DNA from 3 places in the Pseudoalteromonas shioyasakiensis genome. Region 1 is predicted to be linked to each of the others. Evidence: predicted binding sites of a transcription regulator. Region 1 holds the regulator's gene; each other region holds the start of a gene.
What was found. Region 1 encodes LexA, which represses DNA repair genes until DNA is damaged. Its sites were predicted from a motif close to TACTGTATNNNNATACAGTA; they were not measured.
Positions count from the first base shown of each region.

Region 2: the regulator LexA is predicted to act here: its motif matches at 2,191-2,210, upstream of umuD (translesion error-prone DNA polymerase V autoproteolytic subunit).
Region 3: the regulator LexA is predicted to act here: its motif matches at 3,802-3,821, upstream of KQP93_RS12510 (YebG family protein).

Region 1 covers NZ_CP077770.1:3,582,552-3,588,347, forward strand. Annotated here, with positions in the region: gene KQP93_RS16590 (cytochrome c oxidase subunit 3) at 1-137, opposite strand, end outside; gene KQP93_RS16595 (cytochrome c oxidase assembly protein) at 175-705, opposite strand; gene ctaD (cytochrome c oxidase subunit I) at 705-2,300, opposite strand; gene coxB (cytochrome c oxidase subunit II) at 2,300-3,442, opposite strand; gene lexA (transcriptional repressor LexA) at 3,880-4,497, opposite strand; gene KQP93_RS16615 (PaaI family thioesterase) at 4,659-5,096, shown strand; gene KQP93_RS16620 (hypothetical protein) at 5,104-5,484, opposite strand; gene KQP93_RS16625 (hypothetical protein) at 5,643-5,796, shown strand, end outside.
Region 2 covers NZ_CP077770.1:870,426-876,221, forward strand. Annotated here, with positions in the region: partial or broken gene KQP93_RS04090 (DUF4158 domain-containing protein) at 1-795, shown strand, start outside; partial or broken gene KQP93_RS04095 (Y-family DNA polymerase) at 1,474-1,707, opposite strand; gene umuD (translesion error-prone DNA polymerase V autoproteolytic subunit) at 1,715-2,164, opposite strand; gene KQP93_RS04105 (3'-5' exonuclease) at 2,804-3,712, shown strand; gene KQP93_RS04110 (hypothetical protein) at 3,786-4,085, shown strand; gene KQP93_RS04115 (WYL domain-containing protein) at 4,404-5,357, shown strand; gene KQP93_RS04120 (type I restriction-modification system subunit M) at 5,417-5,796, shown strand, end outside.
Region 3 covers NZ_CP077770.1:2,691,166-2,696,961, forward strand. Annotated here, with positions in the region: gene KQP93_RS12485 (bifunctional diguanylate cyclase/phosphodiesterase) at 1-870, opposite strand, end outside; gene KQP93_RS12490 (chorismate mutase) at 1,205-2,356, shown strand; gene dsbB (disulfide bond formation protein DsbB) at 2,486-3,004, shown strand; gene KQP93_RS12500 (DUF6170 family protein) at 3,004-3,306, shown strand; gene KQP93_RS12505 (ComEA family DNA-binding protein) at 3,335-3,628, opposite strand; gene KQP93_RS12510 (YebG family protein) at 3,875-4,189, shown strand; gene putP (sodium/proline symporter PutP) at 4,239-5,750, opposite strand.

The sequences.
Region 1 (5,796 bases):
TGACCACTACTGCCTTCACCACTTACTTGCATCACAGTTAAACCAGCACCGACAGCAATTAAAAACATCGCAATGGCGCCAACTATTGGCCAAGGACTCTCGGCTGGAACATAGTATTTTTCATAATTTTGATTCATTTTGTTTGCTCCCAATTAGCAATTAGCTTGGCGGCTTTTAATCGTTTTTAGCCACAACATGCCCGCTAATATCAAACACGGTATACGACAACGTCAGTTCCTCAACATCGTCGGGTAACTCAGTATCAACATAAAACAACAAGGTAAATTCCATTTCTTCACCGGCTTTCATTGGCTGCTGATCAAAGCAAAAACAGGCGATTTTGTGTAAGTACTTTGCCGCTTTCCCCGGTGATACCGATGGAATTGCTTGCATGACTTTGTCTTCATTACTGGTGTTCTTTGCTGAGAATTTAACTTCACGCATGGCACCAGGTTGTACCGCCACGCTGTATTGCTCAGACTGCACCTTAAATGGCGCGCCGCTTTGAGCGTGAGTGGTAAAGCTGACATCAACTTGGCGCTGTGTATTTATTGATTCACTCGCGCTCGCTTTTTCTAATGATGGCTTACCATTCAACCCTGTAACGTCGCAAAACACGTCGTAAAGCGGCACCATTGCAAAAGCAAATGCGAACATGAGCAAGCATGTAATCAGCAGTTTTTTTAGCAAAGGTGCATGGTTCATTACTTAATCTCCGGCGGTGTTTCAAAAGTGTGATAAGGCGCTGGAGAATCTACTTCCCACTCTAAACCTTCAGCTCCATCCCATACTTTGGCAGGCGCTTTTTCACCCCCTCTAGCACATTTAAATACCACTAACACAAACAACAGTTGCGATAAGCCAAATGCAAAACCACCAATACTGATAATGGCGTTAAAGTCAGCGAATTGCAGAGCATAGTCAGGAATACGACGCGGCATACCGGCAAGACCAACAAAGTGCATAGGGAAGAACAGCACGTTGACACTGATTAGCGATAACCAGAAATGCCATTTCGCTAGCGTTTCGTTGTACATGTTGCCGGTCCATTTCGGTAGCCAATAATAGGCTCCCGCCATAATTGAGAACACAGCCCCTGTCACAAGCACATAATGGAAGTGTGCCACCACAAAATAGGTATCGTGATACTGGAAATCTGCCGGTGTAATCGCAAGCATCAAGCCGGAGAAACCACCTAAGGTGAATAACACAATAAAGGCGATGGCAAACATCATCGGAATTTCGAAGCTAATCGAACCGCGCCACATGGTGGCCACCCAGTTAAACACTTTGACGCCCGTTGGCACCGAGATAAGCATAGTGGCGTACATGAAGAACAACTCACCAGCCACAGGCATCCCAGTGGTAAACATATGGTGTGCCCAAACGATAAAACTTAGCAGCGCAATTGATGAAGTTGCATACACCATAGACGCATAGCCAAATAATTTTTTACGCGAAAAGGTCGGCACAATAGTCGATATAATGCCAAAAGCCGGCAAAATCATGATGTACACTTCTGGGTGACCGAAGAACCAGAAAATATGCTGGAACATCACAGGGTCGCCCCCTCCCGCGGCATCAAAAAAGCTCGTTGCAAAGTATTTATCGGTCAACACCATAGTGACCGCCCCAGCTAGAACTGGCATAACAGCAATTAACAAAAATGCTGTGATTAACCATGTCCATACAAATAGCGGCAGCTTCATCCACGTCATACCCGGCGCTCTTAAGTTGACGATAGTCACGATAACGTTAATCGCCCCCATAATTGAGCTGATACCCATGATATGTACGGCAAACACAAAAAGTGCAGTGTTGTCGTTACTGTAAGTTGTTGATAGTGGTGCGTAGAAAGTCCAACCAAACGCAGGACCACCACCAGGCATAAGTAACGAAGCCAAGAGGATTAAAAATGCGAAAGGCAAAATCCAAAAGCTCCAGTTATTCATACGAGGTAAGGCCATATCTGGTGCGCCTATCATCATAGGTACCATCCAGTTTGCAAGCCCAGTGAATGCAGGCATAACGGCACCAAACACCATGATCAAACCATGTACGGTAGTCATTTGGTTAAAAAAGTGCGGATCAACTAACTGTAACCCAGGCTGAAACAGTTCAGCGCGGATCACCATTGCCATCGCTCCACCAATTAAAAACATGGTGAGTGAAAAAATCAGGTATAAACTCCCGATGTCTTTATGATTGGTGGTGTAAAGCCAACGCTTAAAACCTTTAGCAGGATGATGATGGTCGTGATGCGCATGCCCAGTTGCTTGCTCGTTAATAACGTTACTCATTAGTTCGCCTCCGCAGCTGCATCAATCGCGGCTTGAATTTGACTCGGTTGGATAACATCGCCGGTATCATTACCCCACGCGTTTCGCTTATAAGTAATAACCGCAGCAAGTTGCTTAATTGAAAGCTGTTTATCAAACGCTTGCATTGCTGTGCCAGGCTTACCGTGTAACACAATATCTATGTGATCTTTTACATCACCTAACACAATGGGGCTGCCTTTAAGTGCTGGAAACACGCCTGGTAAGCCCATACCAGTAGGTTGATGACATGCCGCACAACTTGCCATATACACTTGCTCACCTAAGACCATAAGCTCTTCTTTAGGTAATGTTTGATCAAGCAAAGCCGCATCTGCTGCAGCCGCATTGGCTTTTTCTTGCTTGGCATCTGCAAGCCAATTAGCAAACTCATCTTCAGGTAAGGCTTTCACCACAACAGGCATAAAGCCATGATCTTTACCGCATAACTCAGCACATTGACCACGGTACACACCTGGCTCGTTAATACGTGTCCACGCTTCATTGATAAATCCAGGATTTGCGTCCTTTTTAACCGCAAAATCAGGCACCCACCATGAATGAATTACATCGTCTGAGGTCATTAAAAAGCGAACTTTTTTATTGATAGGAAGTACTAGCGGTTTATCTACCTCGAGCAAATAATGCTCAGTTTTCTCTGCTTGGTTGTCTATTTGATCTTTGGGAGTAGATAGAATCGAGTAATAAGCAATGTCTTCACCCATGTACTCGTAATGCCACTTCCATTGTGAGCCGGTCACTTTAATGGTGATATCGGCTTTAGAGGCATCTTCCATGGCAATCAAAGTTTTTGTCGCTGGCACAGCCATGGCGATTAAGATGACAAATGGAATGGCAGTCCAAAGTATTTCAACTTTTGTACTTTCATGAAATTGGGCAGGCTTGGCCCCTTTGGATTTACGGTGGTGTATTAAAGCCCAAAACATCACCGCAAATACGATGATGCCGATTACACAGCAGATAATAAATATCGTCATGTGTAACTCATAAACATTATTACTTATATCGGTCACCCCTTTTCGCATATTGTATTGGCTATTTGCCAATGCAAGCTCAGGAAGTGCAAACAATATAAGCCACAAGGCGTAACGCAGTTTACCCATGTGACGGCTCCTTTAGATGCTATTGCAAGACGCAAAGCGAAAAGGCGGTACAACAATATGCCCATTCGTTTTTCTTATTGTTCAGAGCGACTACGTATCATTTTGACCCACTGATGATACCGACCCCCTGTCTAACACCTCGCACATTTTTGTGTCTTTTTATTAATTAGGTGTTAATACAGTGTATTAACCAATTAGTTAAAAAATGACCAATAAGCAAGTTTTAATGATAATAAATGTTTATTTTGGTGCAGAAATAACAACTATAATCAGCGCGTTATTTAATGTTCAGGAGTAAAAACGAAATATAAAAAGAGAGGAAAACTGCGCCATATAAGGCTTTAAATGAAGAGTAAGGATTCACAAATCCTATTTAAGTAGTAAAATTTCAGCGGCGCACCAAATTGAGTCAATTTAATGCACCAAATTGGGAACACTTACATCCAATCAGCGTTACGAATTACACCTACCGCTAATCCCTCGATGTTGAACGACTCGTGCTCTAGATCAACCTCGATAGGCGAAAACTCTTCGTTCTCAGCATGTAAAAGCACTTTGCGACCCGCTTTTTCTAGACGCTTAACTGTTACATCTTCATCGACTCGAGCTACAACTACTTGCCCGTTTTCAGCAACTTGTGTTCTGTGTACTGCAAGCAAGTCGCCATCCATAATACCAATGTCTTTCATACTCATGCCATTTACACGCAGTAAGAAATCGGCTGCAGGCTTAAATAATGAAGGATCAACTTGGCAGTGACTTTCAACATGCTCTTGCGCCAAAATAGGTTCACCGGCTGCAACACGGCCAATTAAAGGTAAGCCTAGTTGCTCTGGCTCATCTTCTTCAATTAACTGAATACCGCGACTCGCCCCTGGCTTCATTTTGATCATGCCTTTTTTTGCCAGTGCTTTTAGGTGTTCTTCAGCAGCGTTGGCACTTTTAAAACCCAATGTTTGAGCTATTTCAGCACGCGTAGGTGGCATGCCTGTATCTTTAATAAAGACTTTAATTAGTTCTAAAATTTGCGATTGGCGTTTAGTTAATGGGCGCATACAACTGGTTTTCCATACAGTACATTTAACTGTGAGTATATACAGTTATTTGAAAATCGCAAATTTAAATTATCCCCTTCATATTGCTACAAAACTAACATTGAACCACACCGAAAGATGCCATAAGGTATTATCTTTTATTAGCAGGCTAAGGAAACACAATGAGTATTTGGCATCACCCCATCACATTAGAGCAATGTAAAGAACTAGAACAAGGGATCACCGGGCAAGGCACTTTAATGAAAACAATGGGCATTGAGGTGACTGAAATTGGTGATGATTATTTAATGGCAACCATGCCTGCTATTCCTGAGCATCATAACCCTATGGGTATGGTTCATGGCGGAGCAAACGTTGTATTAGCAGAGACAGTAGCAAGCTATGCAGCCAATTTCGTGGTTGATTTCAGTAAGTTTTATGCTGTTGGCCAAGAAATTAATGCCAACCACATGAAAGCATCACGTAAAGGAACGTTAACAGCAACTGCGAGACCACTTCATTTAGGTAAGAGAACTTCTGTTTGGGATATTAAAATTACCAATGCCGCAGGAGAGCTTTGCTGCGTATCAAGAATGACCGCAGCTGTTATAGAACGCTAAATTCAGACTACTTTTCGACAGGATAAATAGTAATTTCAATCCCTGCGCCAATTGCTGAGATACGTAACAAGGTATCGGCATGCAGGGGTTGGTTAAAGCATTTAGGCGAATTACCTGACTCAAAGCCCATATCAAATGTACGCTTTGAGCACGATAACCACTGTTTTAATGCATTACGCGAGCAAGACTCAATAAGCTCGCAAAGCTGGTTAATGGCTTTATCTGGAGAGCTGATATCTGCGGTTGCTTCAATACGTGCTAGTTGGCGGTATTCATCTTGGTCATAATGTAAAACCATGGCGTTTTTCTTCAAATCAGCAACAAGCGCACTAATATCGTGCTTTGATTCAAGCTCCAGATCTACATTTAAAAATTGAATTTCCGACATACTCTCGTTTTTACCCTCTATTGATATCGACTGAAACTTTAACTCAGTTTTGTATATATACCAAATCTAGAATACAGTTAATGCGACATTATGCCGCATTGGCAATCTAGCTAAACAACCTAAAATAGCGCCCACATAACAATAATAACGGGGTAATAATGAATAAACGCCTGTTTAAGTATGCTCGTAAAGGGCATAAATGGCTTGGTTATTTACTTGCTTTACAGATCTTTTTTTGGCTTTTAGGTGGGCTTGTGATGAGCTCATTACCACTTGAAAAAGTGCATGGTAAGCATCTGGCTAATCGCAGTT
Region 2 (5,796 bases), 1.1 Mb from region 1:
ATGCAGCAGGTCAGAAAAGACCTGGCGCACCAACTTAATCAACTCACCAGTCCTGAACTTCACGTCTTTCTGGACAGCATAACAGCCATTGATGACGGACTAAGCCTGAACCAGCTCAGAGGCGGTGCAAAAAGTCTGACCGTACCTGAACTTAAAAAAGAGCTTGCCCTTTATCATCAGTTAGCGCCATGGCGCACGCAAATCAATGGCGTTATCGATGGGCTTAATCTGTCTCTTAAAAATCGACAACACTTCGGTGAGCTCATCAACTATTACGGTAGTAAACTCAAACGATTCAAACGCGCACAGCAGCATCTATGGTTGCTATGTCACCTGACAGAGCGGATACAACTGGCACTGGAACGGTTAACTGATGGGTTCATTTACCATATCCGCAAGCAACAAGAAGCTGCCAACACCTTTGCACAACAAGCAGTGTTCCTGTCCTGGCAGTCAGCCGCGGACAATGTCACGAAAGCGGCAGAGTTACTGCATCTGTTTGTGGATGAGAACATTGATGATAATCAACCCTTCTCAGTAGTCAGACAACAGGCATTGAAGGTCATGAATGACAGGGATATCCAGACCCTCTGCCTTTACCTGAAAAAACAGAAACGGACCGTGGAAGAGTACCAGTGGCAACATTACGATGAACAATGCAATCTCCTGGAGCAACTGTTAAGGCAGGTGTTCTTGTGCCTTGAATGTGAGGCCGGTAAAGGCTCAGAAGCCGTCGTCGCCCAACTTCAACAGATGCAGACGGAAATCGCATTCGGTGGACCACTGAAGAGGCTGTACTTGGAGAACCACCGACTTTTCCAGTTTCATCCTTGGTATAAAGGTTTTCCAATAAATAGTCTCGATATCTCACGATTGGACTTTCCTCTACCTTCTCGGTGCAGTCATATATTGTTAACGGAGGTTTTTCATCAACCAGAAGGCCAGTCCTTGGGTGTGTATGTTCGGGGATTTCCGTGCTCAACCACCGATAGAAGCTCAATAACGCAACTGCATGGGATTGAATCGTCTTATCGGAGGATATATCTGGATCTGCCAACAAAGAGTGAAGATATAGATTCACTGGCACCACATTGATACCATCGGGGTCTATTAAAATTGGAAGTTTATGAGCAAATGGTTTTGAGTTGTCCCTAACGTCATGGATGATCTCGCCACTGTCAGGGTGTGGCCTACTTATAAATGAGGGATATTTCTCCGTACTAATCCACATAAGACAATAGTCAAAGCCGAAGTCATCTGGAAACGACCTATTTTGTTCAATCACATTAACACCTAAATCATCCGTTATTCACACTGCTAAGCCTTCCCCCAGGGGGTTACGCGTTCATACATCTACTTTTTCAAGATATTTCTTAACCAATAGTAAAAATTGTAACCACCCCTCATCTCGACGTCTAATTTATACAACCTGAAACATTACAACATGTGATGTCTAAAGTATTTCCCAACTGTAAGCGCATAGTTAGAGGAGAATGCCAAAATGCCATGGCGCTGCATTTCGGCTTTGATCTGAAAGACGGGTACGCCCATTTTAATACCGAGTAACTTAGCTTCACGCGAGCGTGCAACCACGCAGCCGTCATTGTTGGACAGCACCACAACCGGCGTATCTTTTAAATCAGGACGAAACAGCTTCTCACAACTGGCGTAAAAGTTGTTGCAGTCCACCAAGGCAAATACAGGCATGGGACAGTCACGACTTACGGCGCATGTTTCGCACCACATTGGTGACCACACCAAATATCTCTAACTCTGCCCCTTCAGGAATATGAATGGGCTCATACGCCTGGTTTCTTGGGAGCAGCATGACGCACGGCCTTAGTTGAAGCTCCTTTACCGTGAGTTCACCATGGATGCCAGCGATGACAATGTCACCGTGTTCGGCTTGGACAGAGCGATCAACCACCAAAATATCATCAGGGTGAATCCCGGCATCAATCATTGAATCACCTTCAACACGTACAAAGAACGTTGCAGCCGGTCGCTTGATGCAAAGCTCGTTAAGGTCGAGCGTTTGCTCAACATAATCCTGCGCTGGTGAGGGAAAACCAGCAGAAACACGTTCCATGAACAATGGGATACGAAGGCGCTTGGCTTTGATGAAGGCAAGTGCGCCGCTACGGCCTATCAGCGAGACACTCATGACGAACCTCGAAAAATTACAATTGATACTGTTTGTTTATACAGTATCTAATGCTATGCTGATTTCTACAAGTAAAATTGTAGGTAAACTGTAGTTGTTCGAGTAACACGTTGTGTCGTGGGTGATTTCTTTTTTGTGTTGAAAAGCTTGATATGGGGGATCGCTCGTCCTCGTCAAAGCCTGCAAGGCTTGGACAATACTGCTTCTGCCTACTGCTCTTGTTTCTGTTACTGCTCCTGTTACTGCTACTGGTTAACGCATGGGTCGAGTAACCGTCAGATAAGGCTTGTTGAACCCTTCGAAAAGGGTTTCAAAACAGTTAGTAAAATTCTGCTTCGTATTGAATTTACTGGCTTAAAGCGAAGTAAGGAGCATCATTAAAATGCTCAGTCGAACTCAGTTCAAGCCTTTTGCGACCGTTTGAAAAGGGGTTGGCTAAGCCATACGTAAAGGGTATCGGTAAGGGTTACCTAAAGGGTTTAGCTAAGGCTTTCTGAAAGGCTTAGCCAAAGCCTTCATACATGGGTTCAACCATTAGAAAGATTAAAAAAACGCTGAGGTATCCAAGGTGCATTTAGAAAAACCTGTGGCACAGTGAAATAACTCAAAGCGAACAATAGAATTGAAGAGGAACTATCAATGACAAGAGCCCCTGCGCCATTTCCGCTAGAGCGCCTCGCGGATATCCCAGAAAGACCAGAAGATTTTAGATTGCTGGAGCGTATTCCATTAACGCGTGAGCCGCAGTCCTGGCCACTTGAACTATCTCCTGTAGTAGGTGACGAACAGCCAATGGTGCTGCTCGATACAGAGACAACCGGACTGTCTGCCGATGATGAGTCCATTATTGAGCTTGGTATGGTTAAGGTGCTTTACAGCCCCTCTGCTCAGCGGATTGTGTCGATTGTTGATGTGATCAGCTTGTATGAAGAGCCCGGCAAGCCAATCCCCGAGCTGATTACCGACTTAACCGGTATCACCGATGATATGGTGCAAGGCCAGCACATTGATGATTCACTGGTAGCGAGTTGGTTATCCGATGATCCGCTGGTGGTTGCACACAATGCACAGTTTGATCGTCCTTTCTTTGAAAAGCGGTTTGCCGCATTAGGCCATCTATCTTGGGCCTGTTCAGCCAGTGGCATAGATTGGAAGGCGCTGGGTTTTGAAAGTCGAAAACTTGAGTACCTGCTGCTTCGCTTAGGTTGGTTTTATGAAGGACACCGAGCCGCAACCGATTGTTTGGCGATGGCCTGGTTGTTTCATTTGTTGCCCGAGTCCGTTGCAAACTTGTTGTCTGAAGCAGACAGGCGAACTGTGTTAGTTCGTGCGTTTGGTGCGCCATTTGACGTAAAGGACTATTTAAAAGAGCGTGGTTACCGCTGGCATGACGGTGTTAAAGGTGCCAACAAACATTGGTGGCGCGAAATCAGCGAAGACGAGTTGCCGCAGGAACAAACTTACCTGGATGATTTGTATCATCGTGGCTCAGAATATGCCCACTATGACTACAAAGATGCCCGCAATCGATTTAAAGCTTTGTCATAGCCCCTTGCATATTTGAAAACCCCTGGAAAATGGAAAGTGAACTCATAGTTTAACCAACAAGAGGAATCTTTCCATGTACCAAGACACCTACATTGAATACTGGGGCGAAATCTTCGTCTCTGCCCGCATCATTGAATTTGGCATCACGTTCGAGCGCTTTCTTAAAGATCCATGGAAGCATTTTATGTCCTGTGGCCAAGAGTCTGCCCCAGACGCGATTGCTGAAGGGATGCTGCCATTGCTACCAGCCCAGGCAGAAGTTGCTAGGCGTGTTCGAGAGAGTGAGCAACGAGCCCTGATCTCTACAGAGTCGGACAACGGGGTATCGCATCGCGGCAACATCGTGGTGCCACTGGTTCGGGTAGCGCATTGATAGCGGCTATCAGCATTGGCACAAAACAAGGTCTTCACGCTCATGACTCAGCGGCAATTGCAATCAAGATCAAAAAGTTGCCGCTTAGTCTTCCCTACAAAATAATTTGTGATAGGATGATACCTAATAAAATTAATTAGGTTGAAGCCTATTCAGTGTTTTATGGCCATCTGTCCAGCTTCAACCAGTAGAGATTGTTAAGTCATTGCGGATGAAGAGCAGCATTGAGTGATGCTTTTCAATGTGATTACGCGATGTCGGTCCTTACTTTATAAACAGAATTTTTAAGAAACTGGTTGAATTGGATAAACAAGACGCATGACAAATGATGGTCTGAAACAAACGGTAGCAGCGAGTTCACTCGCTCAAGAAGGCGCGAAAGGAAAGCCAGATAGGCTTTCGCAGATAGCGCAGTTGCCACAAGCAACCAGGGATCGCATTGCCCATATCGATTTCACCTTATTGTTTAAGGGAGAGGCGGTACGGGCAGATTTAGTCGATCGCTTCAGCATAGCGGCCGCACAAGCAACGAAAGACTTCACAATGTACCGAGAGCTTGCACCAGGCAACATTGAGTATGACCAAAAGCTCAAGTTGCATAAGCGTGGTGAAGCATTTGAATCCTTGTTCGACTACGACGTTGTGAGAACACTGGCAACCATTAGCCAAGGGTACGGTGATGGCTTCACTGGAAAGGTAAAACCACCCCTTGCTTGTGAAGCGCCTTATCACCTTAACAAACCGAGTTTATCGATAGTGGCGAAAGTCACCGAGGCCATACACAAAGGCAAAGCCTTGTGTATCACCTATGTATCGTTATCGAGCGGTGAAACCACGCGTGAAATTGTGCCGCATACGCTGGTGGACAATGGCCTGCGTTGGCATGTTCGTGGTTTTGACCGCAAGCATGGTGAGTTCCGTGACTTTGTACTGACCCGAATTAAAGCAGCGGTTGTGCTTGAAGACTCAAGGTTATCTGAAGCTGAGCTCGAAACCCAAGATCGGCAATGGAACCGCTTTGTAGAGCTAGAGTTAGTGCCGCACCCACGCATCGAGCACAGCGAAGCGATAGAGCTGGACTATGGCATGACGGGTGGCGTTCTAAAGGTTGAGATTAGGGCTGCAACCGCTGGGTATTTGCTTCGCCAATGGCATGTGGATTGTACCAAAGCACACAGCCTTCAAGGCACTGAATACCAACTTTGGTTAAAGAATACTCCGACACTCTACGGGGTCGGAAATTTGAATTTAGCTCCAGGGTTTAACGAATGATGTTCGACGACAGTGAACATTGCGTAACCAATAAACGAATTAAAAGCAGGAATTAATAGATGACAAGTTTACAACAACGTGCCGAACTTCAACGCCAAATATGGGCGATTGCTAACGATGTTCGAGGCTCAGTGGATGGTTGGGATTTTAAACAATATGTACTGGGTACGCTGTTCTACCGTTTTATCAGTGAAAACTTTGTCAACTACATCACAGGCGGAGATGAGAGCGTTAAATATGCTGCCATGTCTGACGATGACGAAAACATCAAGTTTGCTAAAGAAGATGCCATTAAAACCAAAGGCTATTTTCTTTACCCTAGCCAGTTGTTTAGCAATGTGGCGGCTAATGCGCATAAGAACGAAAATTTAAATACGGATTTGGCAGCAATTTTTGCTGCAATCGAAAACTCAGCCAATGGCTATGATTCAGAAAAAGA
Region 3 (5,796 bases), 890 kb from region 1:
GTCTTCGGTGAGTAATTTTTTACCTTCACGACCATATTTCTCAAGTGTTGTTTTATCCAAATCAGGGTGAGCTAATAGCTGACCTTTTGCATCAAACACCAATAGATGTTGTTCACGGTCACCGATAGGCAGTTGTGCCAATAAAGTTTCAAGAGCAATATCACTGCCTGTTACTCCAAAAAATTCGTTTTCGAAGTAAATAGGCACTAGCACACTCACCACCCACTTATGCCAAATAGTATCGTAATACACTTTTGACCACACCGCTTCTCGGCTTGGGTTAGTTGCAGCCTGAGCGTAATTGAAGGTTTCGCCTTTAGTAAAATCAAAGTCACCAGGTACATTGAGTGCCCAGTTTGGTGGCGCGATTCGAATAAAGTTATCTTTGGTGACAAGGTAAAAATTAAAGAAATCTTGAATTAAGGTCGGTGAAACGATTTTCCATAGCGATTCAGAATCATTTATAAGCTGTTTATAAAATTCAGAATATTTATCTTGAGGGAGAAACGCAGCCGATAAGCCATCTTCTGAGGTACTACGGATACTGCCATCGAGGGCAAATTTGAGTTCTGCGCTGCGTTTACTTTGTAAATGCGATTCGTTGTGAAGGAGTTGGCTGCTTACGACGTTATTCGCCTGCTCAGCAATATTGATTTTGGTTTTGATCAAGCGGTTAAATTGACGACTCAAGCGTTCACTAGAGTGCTTTAAAAGTTCGTGCTCTTCAAACACAAGCTGTTTTTCTTCAGATTTAAGCATCAAAGCCGCAGCACATATACCTGCAATCAAACAAATCGCAGAGATCAGCAGCGACAATTTCATACTTAATGAATTCACACCAAAACGTGATGGCGGTCGTCGATACACCACAGGACTACCTTATTAATAATTGTTATTATTTATTGTGCAAAAACAAATATACCAGATTCATTTTTATATTTATAAATTTTTTATAAATATAAATGAATTTTCTGAGTAAACACCGATGTTTTCTAAATTAGCTGCAATAGGCAGTTGACTTTACATACAAGTGTTTTTACATTAGTTCAATGAAACAAATTATCTCTCGCACTTATTTTTCGTTTTTTAGCTTCTTTAGATAGAGGAGGCTTAACTGTTTGCGAGATAAATTCACCGAATAGCTAAAGCCTCCCACTTGGGAGGCTTTTTTGTTTGTGCACTGTTTTGGAATGAGGAAACCAACATGAGCATTGATACATTAAATGCGTTACGACACGATATTAATGAAATAGATTCCGACTTATTGGTGTTACTGGCTAAAAGACGCCGTATTAGCCACAGCGTAGTTGAATATAAAATTGCAAATAACAAACCAATTCGCGATGAAGCCCGCGAACAAGCATTACTCGAAAAGCTTATTAATTATGGTAAGTCGCTAGGTCTAGATGCGTACTACATCAATAATGTGTTCCAAACTATTCTTGAAGATTCTGTTTTGAATCAACAAGCAATGCTACAAAAGAATCTAAACCCTGAAGCAATGAGCGAAAGTCATCGTGTTGCTTACTTAGGTGGTCAAGGCTCTTATAGCCAATTAGCCTGCCATAAATATTTTAGCCGTCGCCCAGGTAAGCTGATTGAGATGGGCTGTTCGAGCTTTGATCAAATCACTGGCAAAGTTGAAAGTGGCCAAGCTGATTTCGGCTTACTGCCAATTGAAAACACCAGCTCAGGTAGTATCAATGAAGTGTTCGATTTATTACAACATGCACAAGTATCAATTGTCGGTGAGGTCACTCACAGCGTTGAGCACTGTTTATTAGCAATGCCAGGTACTGAGCTTTCTCACATTAATAAAATCTTTGCTCACCCACAGCCTTTTGCTCAATGTAGCCGCTTCATTCAGGGTTTAGGTGATATTCAACATGAAACCTGTGACTCAACCTTCCATGCATTACAATCAGCGGTTGAAACTACAAACAGCGCCGCTATCGGCTCAGCACAAGCAGGTAAAAATGTAGGTTTAGAAGTCGTTAAGTCTGGCCTTGCAAACCAAAGCGAAAACCATAGCCGCTTCATTGTCGTCGCGCGTAACCCGTTGCAAGTATCTAAGCAAATTCCAACAAAAACTAGTTTAATTATGGCCACCAAACAACAAGCGGGTTCATTGGCTGATGCCTTGATGATTTTTAAACAACATCAAATTAACCTGGTAAAATTGGAATCTCGTCCAGTACCAGGAAACCCATGGGAAGAGGTGTTTTATGTTGACCTTGAAGCAAACCTTGATGACTCGCATGTTAAGCAAGCGCTTGAAGAGCTAAAAGAACACACCCAGTACACACGTGTATTAGGCTGTTATCAAAGTGAGTCTTTGCAAGCTGTTAGTGTTTAATAAGCAGCCTAGATATGATTAATGAAAAGGAGCTGGTTGGCTCCTTTTTCGTATAATTTCATCTTAGATACTTGCACCCAATGCCCTGTCTAAGCATAATCTTGAAAACAATTTGAAATTGGAACTTTCATGAATTGGTTAGCAGAATTAGCAACTAAAAGAACACCTTGGTTATTATTAGCCGTTATTTCCCTCGCATTTGAAATCACTGCGTTATTTTTTCAATACAACATGGGCCTTGAGCCATGCATCATGTGTATATATCAACGTACCGCTGTTTTAGGCTTACTTGCAGCGGGAGTTATTGGTGCAATTAACCCACAAAATATGGTTATTCGCTTAGTCGCATTTGCCACTTGGGGTGTCTCTGCAATTTGGGGTTACTTTATTGCCAAAGAACACATTGCAATGCAAAACAATACTGACCCTTTTGCATTTAGTTGTGCATTTGAACCTAACTTCCCAAGTTTTATGCCTTTGCATGAATGGATCCCTAGCTTCTTTGCCGCCACAGGTGATTGCGGAAATATCGATTGGCAGTTTGCTTCTATGAGTATGCCAGCATGGATGGAAGTGATTTTTGCAGCATTTTCAGTGGTATTTGTGGCTGTTTTAGTTAGCCGATTAGTGAGCGAAAAGTCGCTATAATGATTTATTTTTTTACTAGCCAAATCCCTGCTTTAAAAAGCTTTAAAGTAAGGCAACGTCAGCAAATAATTGCTCTTGCTTTGGCTCATTTAAGTCCAAGCAAAAAGATCATTTTATCGGTTTGTAAGCTTGCTTTTTTAGCGCCATTATTTTTAGGCTTAGCCTACTTTGAAGGTTGGATGCTTATTCCTTGGTTGTTGTTAGCAGGCTTAAGTTACCCACTTATTACAACACCTATCGAAAACATGTTCGCATTAGCGCATTTAGACAAAGCTATCGATGAATTTAAACAGGGCGAATAACGCCCTGTTTAGGTGTATAGCCTGCTGTTTATAATGTAATTTTCCCCTCAAGTTTAGCAAATAGCTTATCGCCTATTCCTTTTACTTCTTTTAATTGCTCTACCGACTTAAACGGTCCCTGTTTTTTGCGGTGCTCAACAATTGCTTTAGCTTTTGACTCCCCAATACCCGGTAATTGAGTAAGTTGATCTATGCTGGCTTTGTTTATACTGAGCTTTTGCATTTTAACTTGTGTTGCTTCTGTTGGTTTAACGGCGAATGCCGATGTAGCAGGTAGTAACGCAATACTTGTGGCAAGTAAAATACTTGATAGTAATTTCATAATTTCCTCCATGATGTCCATCTTGGACAGGTAGTTAGCTATTACCCAACACTCACTCCATCGCTTGTGTTTAACTTTGGGTAACAATTTAAATAAAGCTAATGTCCCTACTATTGTCAAATTTGTTAAATAAAATTTTTCTCAAGTTACTTGCAAAGTAAGCCTCGAAGCATTACTGTATATAAAAACAGTAATCAAAGTAGCGGTATTGCGCTGCAAATGCCACGCTTAAATGCAGGAGAAATCATGGCTGTTGTTGTTAAATATGTTGTAGAAAGAAACGGAGTCGAGCGCATGACGTTTACTACTAAGAAAGAAGCTGATGCGTATGACAAAATGCTCGACATTGCTGAGTCATTAGAACTAATGCTTGAAAAAGTTGATGTACCATTAAGCGAGCAACAAATTGAGTCACTGGCGCTTGAAATGGCAAAAGAAAAAGACCAATTTATGGCGGTACTTAAAGGTGCAAAAGACGCCCCAGCTAAGCCTAAAAAAGCAAAGTCAGACGACAACGTTGCTGATATAAAAGAAAAAGCGGCAAGCAAAACGCAAATTTAGATCATAAAAAAGGGCAACAGATGTTGCCCTTTTTGTGTTTAATCAAAAACTACAGTGACGACTCAACTTCATCAAATAAGTCTGTAATTTCTTTTTTCGGCTCAGCAGTTGTAAGGCTAACAACAACAATAGCAATTGTTGATAAAATAAAGCCTGGGACAATCTCATAAATGATTGCACTTAATGCTTGGCCATCAATTGTAATTGGCGCGTAAATCCAAAACAGCACTGTTGCAGCACCAACAACCATACCACTAATAGCGCCTTGTAAGTTCATACGCTTCCAGTAAAGGCTCAGTAATACGAGTGGACCAAATGCAGCACCAAAACCAGCCCATGCATTACTCACTAAATCTAAGATAGAGCTATCGCGGTCATAGGCTAGGTAAATAGCAAATAGAGCAACCAAAATAACACTAATACGACCTACTAAAACCAGCTCTTTTTGAGATGCACTACGGTTTAAGTAAATCTTATAAAAATCTTCGGTTAGTGAGCTTGAACACACTAATAACTGCGATGAGATAGTACTCATAATCGCCGCTAAAATAGCTGCCAATAAGAAGCCGGCAATTAAAGGATGGAAGATTAGCTCAGACAACACTAAGAAAATCGTTTCTTTATCATCAATTGGCATTTGGTTTTCAAGCATATAAGCAGCACCAAATAGACCTGTTAGCACAGCACCAATAGCTGAAAGCGTCATCCACGACATACCCACACGACGCATAGTCGGCATATCTTTCACAGAGCGCACAGACATGAAACGCACAATAATGTGTGGTTGTCCAAAATAACCAAGGCCCCATGCCATGGCAGAAATAATCGCTATCGTTGAACCACCTGCAAACCAATCCATCATATTAAGTGCATGAATTTCTGATTCTTTTGGTGAGCTTAATAATAAGTCATAGCGTGCATTTGCAAGTGTATCCATAACTGGCTGATCAAGCATGGTAAACGTTGCAATTGGCACAGCCAGCAACGAGATAAACATGATACAGCCTTGTACAAAGTCAGTCAGGCTCACTGCTAAGAAGCCACCAAACAAGGTATATAACACGACAACACCTGTTGTGATGTACAGACCCATTTCGTAGCTCATATTAAATGAGTTTTCGAACAACTTGCCGCCTGCAACAACACCTGATGAGGTATACAAGGTGAAGAAAACAATGATTACAATCGCAGAGATAACACGCAGAATATTCTTATTATCATCAAAGCGGTTCGCGAAGTAATCTGGAATGGTGATTGAGTCATTCGCCTTTTCTGTGTAAACACGTAAACGAGGCGCGACTAAGAAGTAGTTAGCCCAAGCACCGAGTACTAGACCTATGGCAATCCAAACCTTGCTTAAACCAAACAAATACATTGCACCCGGTAGACCCATTAGCAGCCAACCACTCATGTCTGATGCGCCAGCTGAAAGCGCAGCAACACTTGGTGATAAATTACGACCACCTAGCATATAGCCTGATACATCGTCGGTAGATTGCTTATAAGCATACAGCCCAATCCCCAGCATGACGATGAAGTACATTGCTAACGAAATTATCATTCCTGTTTCCAAATTAGCCTCCAAAAGTTGTTTAATGTTGGCTTTT